3 regions of the Streptococcus pyogenes genome follow, and region 1 is predicted to be linked to each of the others. Evidence: predicted binding sites of a transcription regulator. Region 1 holds the regulator's gene; each other region holds the start of a gene.

Evidence for each region. Region 1 encodes CtsR, which represses protease genes until heat stress. Its sites were predicted from a motif close to TTGGTCAAAAAAGGTCAAANA; they were not measured.
Region 2: the regulator CtsR is predicted to act here: its motif matches at 1,773-1,793, upstream of B6D67_RS01845 (ATP-dependent Clp protease proteolytic subunit).
Region 3: the regulator CtsR is predicted to act here: its motif matches at 1,483-1,503, upstream of B6D67_RS06830 (ATP-dependent Clp protease ATP-binding subunit).

What each region holds. Positions count from the first base shown of each region.
Region 1 is NZ_LN831034.1:1,801,667-1,804,954, forward strand. It holds gene B6D67_RS09505 (ATP-dependent Clp protease ATP-binding subunit) at 1-1,269, opposite strand, end outside; gene B6D67_RS09510 (CtsR family transcriptional regulator) at 1,269-1,730, opposite strand; gene B6D67_RS09515 (cold-shock protein) at 1,926-2,129, opposite strand; tRNA gene B6D67_RS09520 (tRNA-Cys) at 2,649-2,719, opposite strand; gene ahpC (alkyl hydroperoxide reductase subunit C) at 3,125-3,288, shown strand, end outside.
Region 2 is NZ_LN831034.1:333,290-336,577, forward strand. It holds gene B6D67_RS01830 (putative polysaccharide biosynthesis protein) at 1-874, shown strand, start outside; gene upp (uracil phosphoribosyltransferase) at 1,042-1,671, shown strand; gene B6D67_RS01845 (ATP-dependent Clp protease proteolytic subunit) at 1,895-2,485, shown strand; gene B6D67_RS01850 (YlbG family protein) at 2,977-3,252, shown strand.
Region 3 is NZ_LN831034.1:1,270,984-1,274,271, reverse strand. It holds gene B6D67_RS06830 (ATP-dependent Clp protease ATP-binding subunit) at 1-1,444, opposite strand, end outside; gene B6D67_RS06825 (YkuJ family protein) at 1,742-1,972, shown strand; gene B6D67_RS06820 (amino acid ABC transporter permease) at 2,099-2,785, shown strand; gene B6D67_RS06815 (amino acid ABC transporter ATP-binding protein) at 2,785-3,288, shown strand, end outside.

The sequences.
Region 1 (3,288 bases):
AGCTGAATCAGGGAGATTTTTACTGGTTAAATAACGGTGTGCCATTTTTACAGCTGTTTTAACTGCCTCATTTGATATCGAGACATTATGGTAGGTCTCATAAGATAATTTTAGGCCCATCAAAATCTGATAAGCATCTTCTGTATTAGGTTCTTCAATTAATATTTTAGCAAAACGACGCGAAAGAGCTGCATCTTTTTCAATATGTTTTTGGTATTCTTCTTGAGTTGTTGCTCCAACCATATGAAGAGTGCCGCGCGATAATGCTGGTTTTAAAATGTTAGCCGCATCAAGTGTACTGTCAATACCACTGCCAGAACCCATAATAGTATGTAGTTCATCAACAAAAAGAATAATCTGACCATCAGCTTCAATATCATCAATGATTTGATTCATGCGCTCTTCAAAATCCCCACGAAAACGGGTTCCTGCTACCACACTCATCATGTCTAATTCTAGGACACGCATCTCCTTAAGTTCATAAGGAATAGCGCCATTTGCAATCCGTTGAGCAAGGCCATAAGCAAGCGCAGTTTTACCAACACCTGCATCACCTACCAAGACAGGATTGTTTTTCGTTTTACGACTTAGTACCTGAATCATACGAGATACTTCTTGGTCACGTCCAATCACCGATTCTAACAAACCTTGTCTTGCCATTTCAGTCAAATCTCTTGTGAAATCACTCAACTCACCAGCTGTACTTGGTGGCTTCATCATATCTGAAAAGGTCCCTTGTGTTTTCGTTTTTTTAGGCTTACGTAGTTCGTGAATAGCCTTGATCATTTCCTTACTGTAACCTGCATGACGTTCTATTGCTTTTCGCAAGTCAGCTAATCGCGGCTGCCCATTGCCGTTATCTTTTATCTGATAGCCAGCTATTTCTAACAAACGACTCGCCATAATATCTGGATTCAATAAAATAGCAAATAAGACATGCTCAGAGCCGACTTCTTGATCCCTAGTGATTTGGCTAATAGCCTGCGCAAAAGCTAACAAGTTAGTCAAAGTTTTAGATTGAGGTCTGAAGTCTACACGAGACAACTGTTCTTTAGGGGTTTTGCCCATGGCTAAAATAGCTGCAGCTTCATATTCTTCTATGGCGACTTGGGCATCATATTCACTTAAAATCATATTTGCTAAAGAATTATCTACAGCTACCATAGCTAACAAAACATGCCAAGTTTCCAGGCAATGGCTATCAAAGCGAGCAGCTTGGAACTGCGCCTGTCTAAAAATGTCTTGCATCTTCGTTGAATACATAATCATTAATTGCTTCCCTTTCTGTCAATTCGTTGCAATAAGCGATAGAGCATTCGTGCACGAATAGTTGAACCATCAGTTCCTAAAACATCATCAGACGCCACAGCCAAAATGATATTTCCCTCACGCTCTGTCAATAAGTGTTCGTCAAAAAGCAATTGTATCGAGTCCGTGAAAACTTGCTCACTGATACAGTCTTCAATAGTTGCCATTAAATTGCCAATCAGATGGTGTTTGTCTGAAAAATGAACCTTGGCAATACGAATATAGCCTCCACCACCTCGTTTACTCTCTACTTCATAGCCTCGACTCTCCGTAAAACGGGTTTTAATGACATAGTTGATCTGACTTGGGACAACTTGAAACGAATCTGCTAGCATGGACCGCTTAATTTCTGCTATTCCTGACTTAGCTAATAATTCTTTAATATACTCTTCAATGCTGTCTGAAGTATTTTTGGTTGGCATGCTGTCACTCCTTTGCTTGCGGGCTACTCTAAAAACTTAGTAGCACCACGTCAATACATTTTGACTAAAACTGACTATTATTATAACAAATACAAGACCTTAAACGCAACTCTTAATCATTAAAGGTAACTGGTAGAAATCAAAAAAGCAGTTGCTGTTTCCAACATCTGCTTCTCTTTAGTTACTTTAACCAGATTAGGCCAATTTAGTGATATTGACTGCTTGAGGTCCACGTTGACCTTCTTCGACGTCAAATGCCACTTTTTGTCCTTCTTCTAACGTTTTAAAACCATTAGTTTGGATGGCTGAAAAATGTGCAAAGACATCTTGACCGTTTTCAGTTGAAATAAAACCAAAACCTTTTTCAGCATTAAACCATTTTACTGTACCTTGTGCCATATACATCCACTTCCTTTCTAAAAATCATTTGTAAAAATAGAGAGAAATAAAGATGTTGAAACACAAATACTAACTCAAAAACTAATTTACTCACTAAGAGTAACACATTTTATAACACTTGTCAATAACATGCTTAAAAACATTAAGAATATAGTTGCATTGTAATGGGTGGTTACTTTATAAAGCTGACTATGGTAAGGTAAACAAGTAGAGATTCAACTCTACTCGCTCTCACATCACCGTGTCTATCGTTAAGGTGCACGGCAGTTCAACTAACTTTTAACGCATATCGTTTAAGGGGGTAAGAACTCTGACCTTTATTTGCAATCGTTTACCAATTTTGGCCATAGTATTTTTCATACCTAATAATCAGGCTCTAAAAGACATCTTCGGGAAATTTGACCGACTTTTGACCGACTTTATTTCTTTTTTTCTCTTTTTTTATCCTGCCGCAAAAAATAAAAACCTTGATTTAACAACGTTTTCACGAAGTTAATCAAGGCTTGTTTTGTATATAAAAGGCGGTAGACGGATTTGAACCGACGATCAAGCTTTTGCAGAGCCGTGCCTTACCACTTGGCTATACCGCCACAACAAAGATTATTTTACCCTAATTCCACAAATCCGTCAAGCACTATTTGCACAAGACATATCCAATTAATATAACAGCCATTCCCTGATCTCATGCCAAAATAGGTTACAATATTAGCGATTAGGTAACCATAATATTAAGTTGCCTTAACGGAATCAAAAAAGTTTTTTGTAAACGCTTTAATAACAATTATATTTTCTGTAGATTATAATTAAATTAACCTTTGATTTAACGGCATCTTCAGCTTATTTAGAATCATTTTAATTAATGTGATTTATTTCACAACTTAATTGTCAGAAAATAATCGCTGATTTCCCAGTAAAATCAAGGGTTTCTGAGTAGACATAATCTTGTTGTTCTTTTATAATACAAGTATAAAACTATAAAAAAGGAGGACAACTATATGTCTCTAATTGGAAAAGAAATTGCTGAATTTTCAGCTCAAGCTTATCACGATGGAAAATTCATCACTGTTACAAATGAAGACGTTAAAGGAAAATGGGCAGTTTTTTGTTTCTACCCAGCAGACTTTTCATTTGTTTGCCCAACTGAACTCGGTGACCTTCA
Region 2 (3,288 bases), 450 kb from region 1:
CTTTATCGTAACAGGAAGTGCCATTCAAGCCTTTCAATTGATTGATCAATGGACTTTTGTCAATACGATGACTCTTTTTACAGATTATAGCCGTTCTCAATTGCTTGTTTTATTTGGTTACTTTAACGCAAACCCAGCCAAAATTACAATGGTCTTAATTGCAGTAGCAGCATCTATTGGTGGTGTAGGTATTGCCTTGTTAACTGAAAATTATGTCAAAAAAGACATGAAAGCAGCTGCTCGTTTAATCATTAACAACATTGAAATGTTAGTGATGTTTTTGTTACCTGCTCTTACTGGGGCAATTATTTTAGCAAGACCTCTATATTCTGTTTTTTACGGAGCTAGCGAGGAGCGTGCCATTCACCTCTTTGTGGCGGTTCTCTTTCAAACCTTGCTACTGGCGCTTTACACCCTCTTTTCACCGATGCTTCAAGCTCTTTTTGAAAATCGAAAAGCGATTTACTACTTTGCCTATGGTATCTTGATTAAGTTAGTTTTACAGATACCGCTTATTTATTTGCTACATGCTTATGGTCCTTTACTAGCGACGACGATTGCTTTAGTGGTGCCGATTTATTTGATGTATCGACGCCTATATCAGGTTACTCATTTTAACCGCAAACTGTTGCAAAAACGTTTATTATTAACCTTAATTGAAACCTTATTAATGGGACTGGTCGTGTTTGTGGCCAACTGGCTATTGGGCTATGCCTTTAAACCGACAGGCCGCTTGACCAGCCTTCTTTACCTCCTCATTATTGGTGGCTTGGGAATGACGGTTTACACGGCACTCACCTTGCTGACGCATCAACTGGATAAATTAATTGGTAGCAAAGCTAGTCGCCTTCGTCAGAAATTAGGCTGGCATTAATATAATGACACCAAGAACGATTTCGTGAGTGCTTATCGAAATCGTTTTTTTCTTAATGATCTCGCTTAGTAAAGGTAGCTGATAAAAAATCAGGATTTCCCAAGCAAACTACTGATATTTTTGGTATAATGATAAAAGTGTAAAAAAATAGAAGGAAGTATATCAACATGGGAAAATGTCAAGTTATTTCGCATCCGCTTATCCAACACAAACTTTCAATCTTACGTCGTCAAACCACATCAACTAAAGATTTTCGTGAGTTGGTTAATGAAATTGCGATGCTGATGGGATATGAAGTGTCACGCGACCTTCCCTTAGAAGATGTCGACATCCAAACGCCAGTCTCAAAAACGGTCCAAAAACAGTTAGCTGGTAAAAAATTAGCTATTGTTCCGATTCTTCGTGCTGGTATTGGGATGGTTGATGGCTTGTTAAGTTTGGTACCAGCTGCAAAAGTTGGCCATATCGGCATGTACCGTAATGAAGAAACCCTTGAACCTGTTGAATACCTCGTTAAACTACCAGAAGATATTAACCAACGACAAATTTTCCTTGTTGATCCAATGTTGGCAACAGGTGGCTCGGCTATCTTAGCAGTGGATTCGTTGAAAAAACGTGGCGCAGCAAATATTAAGTTTGTCTGTTTAGTTGCAGCACCAGAAGGGGTGAAAAAACTTCAAGAAGCTCATCCAGATATTGATATCTTCACAGCAGCACTTGATGATCATTTAAATGAACATGGCTATATCGTGCCAGGATTGGGCGATGCTGGTGATCGTTTATTTGGGACAAAATAAAAGAGACAACCATCAAATAGTAGCCTTTTTAGGCCAATCGTTCTTGATTTTGTTTAAAAAATCAGAGAGATTTCTCTTCTTTAAAGGAAAAGCAAGTTTATGATTTGACCTTTATTGACCAAAATATTATAATAAAGACAATCAGTAAAAAAGAGATGACCTAGTGGGTTGCCGTCTCTCAAAATGACGCTACTAAAAACCCTTGTAGATTGGAGAATGTATTATGATTCCTGTTGTTATTGAACAAACTAGCCGTGGAGAACGTTCTTATGACATTTATTCACGTTTATTAAAAGACCGTATTATCATGTTAACAGGGCCTGTCGAAGACAACATGGCCAACTCTGTCATAGCGCAGCTCTTATTCCTTGACGCGCAAGACAACACTAAAGATATCTACCTATATGTCAACACACCAGGTGGCTCTGTCTCAGCAGGCTTGGCTATTGTCGATACCATGAACTTTATCAAGGCCGATGTGCAAACTATTGTCATGGGTATGGCAGCTTCTATGGGGACAGTCATTGCTTCATCAGGAACAAAAGGCAAACGCTTTATGTTACCAAATGCAGAGTATATGATCCACCAGCCAATGGGTGGTACAGGTGGTGGCACGCAACAAACGGATATGGCTATCGCAGCAGAACATCTCTTAAAAACACGTCACCGTTTAGAAAAAATCTTAGCGCAAAATGCTGGAAAAACGATTAAACAAATCCATAAAGATGCTGAGCGTGATTATTGGATGAGTGCTGAAGAAACCTTGGCTTACGGTTTCATTGATGAAATCATGGAAAACAACGAACTAAAATAAAGAGGATCTCTGCAAAAGTATTCTAGAAACTTCTAGGATGCTTTTTCTCTTAGAAAGGAAAATAATGATACAGCCTACTGCATTAAAACAGCTTCAAGAGTTAAAACGTCAGTTCAGATCCCTTTGCAACCAATTATGAGATAGTTTGAGGATGATCCTTAGCAGCTGTGTGCAAGAAGTTATGACGATTTCATAAAGGATGACCTAGCCAGTCTTTCTTCGTCTCTTTTACTTAAAGTGTGGTATAATCAGATTATGCTAGCCAAAACTAAAAAAGGCATTGCCATTAAAGGTGTTGTAGATCGGCTTATCCTAGATCTCATAACAATGCTGTAGTACCACCCTTACCTTGCTACTAAAGGCGCTGTTGAAGCACAAATTGACTTGCAAAGGATCTTGACTGATAATATGTCCGGTGGAATCGCCAAAGCAGCAAAAAGACCAAGACCCTTATTTGGTCTCTACCAAAATATAATAGAAAAGGATTTAGAATGTTTCAAAAACAAGAACGTATTGGACTCGTCGTTTACCTGTATTATAACCGAGATGCCAGAAAGTTATCAAAATTTGGTGATTTATATTACCATTCCAAGCGCTCTCGTTACCTCATTATTTATATTAATAAAAATGATTTAGACACAAAATTAGAAGAAATGAGACGTTTGAAATGTGTTAAAGACATTAGACCATCAGCTTTTGATGATATTGACCGCCAATTTGTAGGTAACCTTCATCGCGACGAAACAAACAACCATCAAAAGGGTTAACAACCCCCTAGTTACTGATTAGCGTTTCAGATTTAG
Region 3 (3,288 bases), 530 kb from region 1:
TTCCTAATCCCACACGGTTACGACGAATAGCCTTAGCGATTTTATCAACAGCATCGTCTTGCCCGATCACGTGTGCTTTCAGATCATTGGCTAAGTTTACGAGTTGAGACTGTTCCTTTTCTTTTAAGTCCCCAACTGGAATATTAGTTTTTTGCTCTACAATAGCTTCAATGGTTTTTTCAGTAATGATGGGAATATCTTGCTCATCGACTTTTTGAGCCTGCATTTCTTTGTATTTTGTAATTTGATCGCGGAAATAAGCTGCGCGTTCATAGTCTTCGTCTCGAGTAGCTTGCGCCTTGAGATTCTCAGCTTCAATAAGACGTTTGTCAATTTCTTTAGGATCAACAAAGTTGAGGGTTAGATTCATTTTGGAACCAGCTTCGTCCAGAAGGTCAATAGCCTTATCAGGAAGAAAACGGTCTTGAATATAGCGGTTAGATAAATGAGCGGCAGCTTCAATAGCGGCTGGGCTATATTTGACATGATGATAGTCTTCGTATTTCGGTTGGATACCTTTTAAAATCGTGATGGTTTCCTCAACAGAAGGTTCATCAACTTTAACGGGTTGCATACGTCGTTCTAAGGCAGCGTCTTTTTCAATAATACGGTATTCATTTAATGTAGTAGCACCAACGAGTTGCAACTCACCACGGGCCAAGGCTGGTTTTAAAATATTACCAGCATCCATATTGCCGTCTCCTGCAGAACCAGCACCGACAATCTCATGAATTTCATCAATAAAGAGAATCACATCCTTGCGATTGCGAATTTCTTCCATTAATTTTTGCATGCGCTCTTCAAACTGACCACGGATACCTGTTCCCTGAACGAGGCTAACCACATCAAGACGAATCACTTGCTTGCCTTGGAGTTTTTGAGGAACAGTACCATCAATAATTTTTTGAGCCAAACCTTCTACAACAGCAGTTTTACCAACTCCAGGCTCACCAATTAGCACAGGATTATTTTTAGTACGGCGGTTGAGGATCTCGATAACGCGTGTAATCTCTTCGTCACGACCAATAACAGGATCAATATTACCATTTCTTGCAATATCTGTGACATTAATCCCAAACTCTTCTAACAAGCCCTTTGCTTGCTGATTTGGTGTTTGTGGCTGAGCAGGTCGTTGTCCGTTGTAGTTACCACCATAGCGTCCTCCGCCATTTCCATTTTGCCCTGCCTGAGTAGGTGGGGTATTTGGAAGATTACCAAAAGCTCTAAAATTATTCAAATCACCAAAAAAGTCATCAAAGAAAGGACTTGTGGATCTATCTTGTGCTCTATATCCTGGGGTTAGGCCATTTAAAATAGAATTGGCAGGATCGGATTTCATGATTTGATAACAATTTTGACAGAGATCAACCTGTCTTTGTTTTCCATTAACACTTGTATAAAGATGAATAGTAGATTCGTTTAAATTACAATTTTGACACAGCATAATATACCTCCGAGGGTTTATCTAAAAGTCAAAGTCATTTAGTCAAAAATGGTCAAACTTTATATTCATATTATAGCACCACGGCTTGGGAAATCAAGTAAAAAGTTTATCGCTTTAGCGTTAGCTTTTAGAGAGTAACATGACAGAGTAACTTTATTAAGTTTCCAATGAGCAAATGTTTAAAATCATTGAAAAGAGTAAAAAAAGTAAAATATCAATAAATATATTACTTTCCTTGTTAGTTTCCCTTGTTTTGTGTTAAAATAAGAGGGATAAAAAACGAATAGGAGAAACGAAATGGAATCACATTTGGTGAGAATCATCAATCGTTTGGAGTTGATGGTGACAGATGGCGGTAATCTCAAGCGAAATTTTGAACGCGATGGTGTTGTTGTTGCAGAAGTTGCCTTTTCAAATGATCCTGAAAATGGACCTGTTTTCACATTGCGTGATGTTGAAGCGCGTGAGTCATATTCCTTTGATAGCATTGACTTGATTGCAATGGAAATCTACGATTTATTATATTAAGCTTGACATAGTAAAGAGACTTGCCTGAGGCAGGTTTTTTTATTGTCAAAAAGTATTGTATTAATATTCATCAGATGGTATAATTATCTTTATTGTAATGAACCTAGGACTTATGAGGAGATATAAATGGATTTGTCATTTTTGCCCAAATACTGGGCCTACTTTAACTACGGTGTACTTGTCACCATTATGATTTCAGTCAGCGTTGTCTTTTTTGGAACCCTTATTGGTGTCTTGGTAACCCTGATTAAGCGTAGTCATGTGAAGCCGTTGACCTGGGTCGTTAATCTTTACGTTTGGATCTTTCGGGGAACACCTATGGTGGTTCAAATCATGATTGCCTTTGCTTGGATGCATTTTAACAATATGCCTACTATTGGTTTTGGGGTTTTAGACTTGGACTTTTCAAGACTACTTCCTGGAATTATTATCATTTCATTGAATAGCGGTGCTTATATTTCAGAAATTGTTAGAGCAGGTATTGAGGCTGTACCAAAAGGGCAATTAGAAGCAGCTTATTCACTAGGTATTCGTCCTCAAAATGCCATGCGTTATGTGATTTTGCCTCAGGCCTTTAAAAATATTTTGCCAGCCTTAGGAAATGAATTTATTACCATTATTAAGGATAGTGCTCTTTTACAAACCATTGGAGTGATGGAACTTTGGAATGGTGCCCAATCGGTGGTAACGGCTACTTATTCTCCAATTTCCCCTTTACTGGTGGCTGCTTTTTACTACTTAATGGTCACAACAGTGATGGCACAGTTATTGGCAGTCTTAGAACGTCACATGGCGCAAGGAGGTAATCATTGATGACTGAGGCTATTATTTCAATTAAAGACTTGCACAAGTATTATGGGCACAATGAAGTGCTTAAGGGAATTGATTTAGACATTATGCCAGGAGAGGTTGTGGTGATTATTGGCCCTTCTGGTTCTGGAAAATCGACCTTACTTCGAACCATGAATCTTTTGGAAGTACCAACTAAGGGACAGATTAGGTTTGAGGGGATTGATATTACCGATAAGAAGAATGATATTTTCAGCATGCGTGAAAAAATGGGAATGGTTTTCCAGCAGTTTAACCTCTTTCCCAATATGACTATTTTAGAAAATATCACTTTATCGCCAATCAAAACTAAGGGAATGGCTAAAGCAGAGGCTGACAAAACAGCCTTGAGCTTGTTGGACAAAGTTGGATTATCAGAAAAAGCCAAGGCTTATCCTGCTAGTCTTTCTGGTGGGCAACAGCAGCGGATTGCGATTGCGCGTGGACTGGCTATGGATCCAGATGTTTTACTCTTTGATGAACCAACT